Rhodoligotrophos defluvii: one gene and its partner. Each later gene encodes a partner of the first gene's protein in a complex. Links are inferred from orthologs where the notes say so. Each region holds a gene or a part of one and is shown on either strand. Other genes may lie near its edges. The genes, in order: dapF and E4P09_RS04975.

What was found.
Region 2: the proteins of dapF (region 1) and E4P09_RS04975 are in contact, whole or in part, in a solved structure (PDB 5YGU), measured with the Escherichia coli proteins. The link is inferred for Rhodoligotrophos defluvii from one-to-one orthologs.

The regions. Positions count from the first base shown.
Region 1 is NZ_SZZM01000001.1:779,753-783,054, reverse strand. Bases 296-3,279 are described here. They hold dapF (diaminopimelate epimerase), read left to right. Parts: upstream 296-1,356; coding sequence 1,357-2,202; downstream 2,203-3,279. Other genes in these bases: aqpZ (aquaporin Z), read right to left, coding at 2,270-3,010; E4P09_RS03735 (MBL fold metallo-hydrolase), read left to right, coding at 341-1,354; E4P09_RS03740 (MaoC family dehydratase), read left to right, coding at 296-344. Outside these bases: more of E4P09_RS03740, read left to right, coding at 1-295. UniProt on the Escherichia coli protein: Involved in the succinylase branch of the L-lysine biosynthesis and in the biosynthesis of the pentapeptide incorporated in the peptidoglycan moiety. Catalyzes the stereoinversion of LL-2,6-diaminopimelate (L,L-DAP) to meso-diaminopimelate (meso-DAP).
Region 2 is NZ_SZZM01000001.1:1,036,786-1,040,103, reverse strand. What follows is about bases 108-3,107. They hold E4P09_RS04975 (RNA pyrophosphohydrolase), read right to left. Parts: upstream 1,866-3,107; coding sequence 1,350-1,865; downstream 108-1,349. Other genes in these bases: E4P09_RS04970 (divergent polysaccharide deacetylase family protein), read right to left, coding at 1,865-2,920; E4P09_RS04980 (TAXI family TRAP transporter solute-binding subunit), read right to left, coding at 248-1,213; E4P09_RS04985 (TRAP transporter permease), read right to left, coding at 108-226. In the rest of the region: more of E4P09_RS04985, read right to left, coding at 1-107; E4P09_RS04965 (S41 family peptidase), read right to left, coding at 3,181-3,318. UniProt on the Escherichia coli protein: Master regulator of 5'-end-dependent mRNA decay.

The DNA of each region.
Region 1 (3,302 bases):
CACGAGCGACGGCGTTTGGCGGCCGCATTGCTCATGGCACCTTGACGATGTCGACCGCGACCGGGCTGTTGACCCAGACCGGGCGATTGGGCGAGAACGTCATCGGCCTGCTCAGCCTCAACTGGGATTTCGCCAAGCCGGTGATGATCGGCGATACCATTCACGCCCGGGTGACGATCGCCGAGCGGCGCCCGACCAAGAAGCCAGGGCGCGACGTCGTGGTGTTCGCGTTCGAGGTGGTCAATCAGGATGACGTCGTCATCCAGCTCGGCCGCATGACCGTGCTGATGCGCGGCGAGCAGACCGCATCGGAAGCGGATGCAGGAAGGCAAACGCCAGCATGAATATAGCGATTCCAACGCGTCCGGCCGATGGGGACGTGGTTTCGGTGATGCCGGGCCTGTGGTGGCTGCGGGTGCCCATTCCCTTCAAGCTGGACCATGTGAATGTCTGGTTGCTCGAGGACGGCGATGGCTGGACGGCCATCGACACCGGCATCAGCTCACCGCGGTCCAAGGCGATCTGGCGCGACGTCATGAGCCGCCATTTCGGGGGAAAGCCGCTGAAGCGGCTCCTCGTCACTCATTGCCATCCCGATCACGTGGGGCTTGCCGGAAGCCTGTGCACCGATACGGGCGCCGAGCTGCTGATGAGCCGCACCGAATGGCTGTGGACATGCTGGGAACAGCAGATCAGCGAAGCCGAATCCCGGCGGTTGTTTGCCGATTACATCGCACGGGTGGGCTTGGACGAGGGGGTTACCTGGGACGAGGTCTACAAGGGCGGTACAATGGCGGAGCTCACCGATGTGGTGCCCCGGCGCTACCACCGGGTGCAGAACGGTGACCGTCTCGACATAGGCGGCCGTACCTGGCAGGTGATGACCGGCGGCGGGCATTCCCTCGAGCATGTCTGCCTCTATTGCGCGGATGCAAGCGTGCTGATTTCGGCGGACCATGTTCTGCCGCGCATAAGCCCGAATATCGGGGTCTCGCAAGTGGAGCCCGAGAGCAACCCGCTCGGCGACTTTTTCGACACCTTGGGCACGCTCGCCGCCTTGCCGGCCGATACCCTGGTGCTGCCCTCCCATAACGAGCCGTTCGAAGGACTGCGCCAACGGATCGCGGAGATGGTGGACCACCACACGCAGCGGCTTGCGCTCGTGAAGGACATCTGCCATGCGCCGAAGACCATTGCGGAGGCGTCGCGGGAGCTGTTCCCCCGACAAATGTTCGGCTATGACATCAGGCTTGCGGCCAACGAGACCTGGGCCCATCTGAACTATCTGGTGGGGGATGGTCAGATATTGCGCTGGACCGACGACGCCGGCACCTATCGCTTTCAAAGGGCATGAGCATGACTGCCGACAACGTGGCCTTCACCAAAATGCACGGCTGCGGCAACGACTTCATCATGATCGACGGCCGCAACGGGCTTGGCAGCACCGCTCTGGCCGACCCAAGCCGGCTGACGGCCGCCCTGTGCGACCGGCGCCGCGGCCTTGGCGGCGACGGGCTCATTCTGCTGCTGCCGCCCCGGGGCGATGCGGATTTTGCGATGCTCTACATCAACGCGACCGGCGCGCCCGGCGAGATGTGCGGCAACGGCGCGCGCTGTGTCGCCCGCTTTGCCCATGACATCGGTGCAGCGCCGTCCGAGATGCGGTTCGAGACGGAGGCCGGCCCGGTGAAGGCGGTGGTGGGCCCGGACCACGTGACGATCGACATGCCGCCGCCGCGAGACATCAGGCTCGGCATGCGGCTTACGATCGGGGGCGAGGAGCGCGAGGTGCATTTCGCCGAGGTCGGCGTGCCGCACGCGGTCCTGCTGGTGGACGACCTGCCGAATTGCCCAGTGGACCGCCTCGGGCCTCTGGTTCGGCACGATACTGCCTTCCCCCGCGGCGCGAACGCCAATTTCGTGTCGACCATCGACGGTGTGGCCATGCGCACCTTCGAACGTGGCGTCGAGGCCGAAACGCTGGCCTGCGGCACGGGGGCGGTGGCCACGGCCACCATTTGCCACTTGCTCGGCCTGAGCGGTCTGGATGCGGACATTCGCACACGGGGTGGCGACAATCTCTCGGTTCATCTGGAGCGCGAGGGAGAGGTATTCATCCGCGCAACCCTCACCGGCCCGACCGAGACAGTGGGGCAGGGTGTGGTCACGGCCGACTTCCTGCGCAGCCGCAACCTGCTCTGATCGGCTTCAAAATCTGGCCATGGTGAGCCGAAGGGCTGTCACAGCCCCTCGGCTCGCTTGGTCCCAGCTAGCTCCGGACGGCCGGGTTGGCCGGCGTGCCCTGGATGACGCCAGAGGGCTGCTCGGGGCTGAGCCAGCGGTAGAGCGCGCCGCCTGCTATGCCGCCGAGGAGAGGGGCCAGCCAGAACAGCCAGAGCTGCTGCATCGCCCATGCGCCGGCGAAGAGCGCAGGGCCGGTGCTGCGCGCTGGGTTGACCGAAGTGTTGGTGATCGGAATGCTGATCAAATGGATCAGCGTTAGCGCAAGCCCGATCGCGATCGGGGCAAACCCGGCCGGCGCCATGCCGTGAGTCGCGCCCATGATGATGAACAGGAATGCGGCCGTCAGCAGGAATTCCGCAATCAGGGCTGCCGTCAGGCTATATTTCCCCGGCGAATGCTCGCCATAGCCGTTCGCGGCAAAGCCGCCATCGGGGTTGAAGCTTGCGGTGCCGCTGGCGATCACGTAGAGGACGGCGGCTGCCAGAATCGCGCCGATCACCTGAGCCACGACATATGGAATGATCTGGCTGGACGGGAACCGCCCACCTGCCGCAAGTCCCACGGTGACGGCGGGATTGAAGTGCGCGCCGGATACATGGCCGACGGCATACGCCATGGTCAGCACGGTCAGGCCGAAGGCGAGCGCTACGCCAAGCAGGCCGATTCCGACATCAGGAAACGCTGCCGCAATGACCGCGCTTCCGCAGCCGCCGAATGTAAGCCAGAAGGTTCCTAAGGCTTCGGCTACCAGCTTCTTGATATCCATGGGTGTTGCCCCCGCAAGAGAAGTTACGGTGTGTTCGTCACGCCCGCACGCAAACACACAAACATGCGAATCTTACACGAAAACTTGTGATTCGCTGTAGTGCAGAATTGGGACGGCGCGGCCTCGAGCGGGGTGTCCGCCATCCCGGCACGAAACGCCGGTAGCTCGTGGCGGGAATCGGCTGCTGCTCGCTCTATATGGTACAGCCGGTCGGCTGCCTTGGCACCCGCGGAAACCTAGCCGCGCAATGTTGACATCCCCTGACGGCCTTACTATTTTCGCGCATGAATGA
Region 2 (3,318 bases), 260 kb from region 1 along the record:
CGAAGATGATCAGCAGCAGGAAGCCGACATGGATCGAGCGGACCACGAGGCTGGACAAGGGGCTGTAGGCAGCGGTCCAGATCTGGAAGAGGGAGAAGACCACGCCAACGAGGTACAGAGCCTTGAGCGATGGGTTCTGCGCAGCATCCTCGACGTGGCTATCCGCTGCCGGGCGATCCGAGACCGGGCTCACTGCCGCTTCGTGCTCGCTCGACAGGGATGGCACGCGTCAACTCACCTCGTGCTCTTAGAGGACGCCAGTCTCCTTGTAGTACCGCTCGGCGCCCGGATGCAGCGGGATGGGAAGGTTCTTCGCCGCCTTGTTGGGATCGATGCCCTTTGCCGCCGAGTGCGCGGAGACCAAATCGCTGAGGTGGTCGAACATTGACTTGGTCAGCTGATAGACGGTGTCCTCGGACAAGTCCTCCCGCGTCACCAGGATGTTGGTGATGGCCACTGCCGGAACATCGGCGGGCTGGCCCTCGTAGGTGCCCGCCGGAATCACGCTGGGCTGATAGGCCGGGTTCCCGATCTTCTCCACCACGTCCTGGGGTACGGGAACCACCACGATGGGGATGGAGGTGGCAAGGTCCTTGATGGAGGATACGCCAAGCCCTGCCGATTGCAGCGTCACGTCGAGCTGCCGGTTCTTCATGAGATCGACCGATTCGCCGAACGGCAGATATTCTACCTTGCTGAAGTCGTCGTAGGTCAGGCCGGCGGCGCCAAGCACGGCCCTGGCGTTGAGCTCGGTGCCCGAGCGGGGCGCGCCGACCGAGATGCGCTTGCCCTTCAGGTCGGCGAGCGTCTTGATTCCCGATGCCTCGGACGCGACGATTTGGACATAGTTATTATAGAGGCCGCCGATGGCGCGCAGCTTGGTGAGCTTGTTGTTGAAGCCCGCTTCCTTTTCGCCATTCCACGCATCGGCCACCGCATCGCCCAAGCTGAAGGCCACCTCGGCCCGTCCGGCTTGGATCAGGTTGAGGTTCTCGACAGATGCCTTTGTCGCCTGGACAGAGATCTTGGCGTCGGGGAGAACCGAGCCGTAGACTTTCGAAAGCGCGACGCCGAGGGGATAATAGACACCGCTGGTGCCACCGGTGGCGATATTGATGAACTCGGCGGCGCTGCCGCGCGTGGGAAAGCTCAAGGCGGCGGCCGCCGTCGCGAAGCTTCCCAGGAGAACGTGCCGGCGTGTGAGCGTGATCATCAGCGTTTCCCCAGTGTCATATGAATGAGCCTTGGGGCCGATGATAGCTCGTCCGGCAGACGATTCCAGCCATCCTTATGGCTAAACCGCCCAGGTTTCGCCGGCGGGAGGCCGCATGCGCCGGTCACGCCTGGGCTTACGCCCGCAGATAAGGGGCGAAGACGGCGACCACCTGTTCATAAACGCGGCGTTTGAACGGCACCACGAGGCCCGTCACTTCGTCCACATGAACCCAGCGCCAGTCGTCGAACTCGATCTCGCCACCATCGACGGGCACGAGATTGAAATCGGAATCCTGGCCCTCGTGGCGCATCAGGAACCATTTCTGCTTCTGGCCCCGATAGCGCCCCTCCAATGCCTTGCCGATGGCCGAGCGTGGCAGATCGTATTGAAACCACTGCTCCGATTCCGCGATGATCGAGGCGCTGCGCGTGCCCACCTCTTCGAACAGCTCGCGGAACGCTGCCTCGCGCGGATCCTCACCCTCGTCGATACCGCCTTGCGGCATTTGCCAGAGTTCGGGTCCGCCGTCGCACTCCCATTTCGGCACGCGACGTCCTATCCATACCTTGTTCTCGCGGTTGGCCAGCATGATGCCAACACAAGGCCGGTAGGGCATCGCGGCAATCTGGGCGTCGTCAAGCAGCGTCATCACTTCCATCCGTTGCGGGGCATGAGCAGAGCGGCGCTCGCCGGCACGACCACCGCCTCTCGTCCATTCACCTTGTCGAGCCAAGCTGAAAGCCGCTCGATGGTGGTCGGCGTCGCTGTAGCGCTTGCCATGGCGAAGCCGTTCCTCTGGGCCACGTCCACCAGCCGGTCCAAGGCCGCCTCGATACGCGTGCCGGTCGGATTGGCATCGACGACGAGATCGACGCCTGCGTAATCCAGCCCCATAGACGTGGCAACCTGCCGGGCGGCGGCCGTGCCGGGCGTGATTTCGATGAAGCCCAAGCCACGCTGCCCGAGCTCTCGAAAGATGGTCCGGAGCGCCTCCGCATTGCTGCGATAGCGGCTCCGGGACGGATTGGCGGCGGCGAAGTAGCCCGAGGCACGGCTCAGGTGCCAATGCATGTCGTCGACGATGTCGTGCTCGGCTGCGTCGGCCAGGATCGGCCGCCTGGACAGGCCCGCTTCCGAGAAGGCCGCGGGCTCCATGGGCAGTTCCAGGAGCACCTCGTGCCCCTTCTCGCGCGCCCGATCAATCCAGCCTTGTGCGTCCCGAGCGGAGGAGGGTACAGCCAAGGTTATATCGGCCGGCAGACGGTCGAGGACAACCATTGGAACATGGGGGTCGCCACCAATACCGGCGATGACGAGGGCGATCTTCGGCAACGGCGAGTTCACCTGCTCCCGCGAGAGCGGCCTGGCATAGGCGAATAGCGGCTTTTCACCCTGGCTTACCCGTGGCAGGGGGCCATATCGGCCAGCCTCCACGAGGCTTGGCGCGGGTGCAGGCGGCAGCGCCGGGGAGATGCGGTCCGGAAGCGAGCGTGTGTCAGGAGCGGTAGGCAGGCCGGCTACAGGACCTGGAGCCTGTATAGAGCCGGTTGTCAGGCGGTCCGATCGTTCGATGTCGATCACAACTTTCGGCTGGCCGGCGTCAGGGTCATGGGCGAGCATGAGCCAAATGAAGACGCTGATCATCAGAACTGCCAGCGTGCCAACCGCGATATAGAGCGGCTTGGCAAGCGATCTGCCCGTCACGGGCCTTTCAGCCCTCGGGTGAAGCGATTTGCGAAGATCATCCGACATCGTCCCAGAGGCTATCCGCCATTGCCTCGCCGCCATACGACCGGATTTCAGATTTTTCTTGTAAATCTTAGCACGTCACGACAGCCATAGCCGGTCTACCCCGATTCGCCGGTTCGAGGCCATGGCAATCGCTATCGGGAGACATGATGATAAAGCCACGCGAACGGCTTGTCCGCTCGCGTGGCTGGTCTGCGTACACAGCCGCGTCTTCGTCAGTTGGCCTTGACCTGCGGCGCCGTCGTTGCTGCGGGCTTCGCCTGCTTTATGGCCGCGCTCACCGCGCCGCCACGCAGGTAGTTGAGCGCATATTGCAGCTGGGTATCCTTTTCCTTTTCCTTCGGCACGTAGGC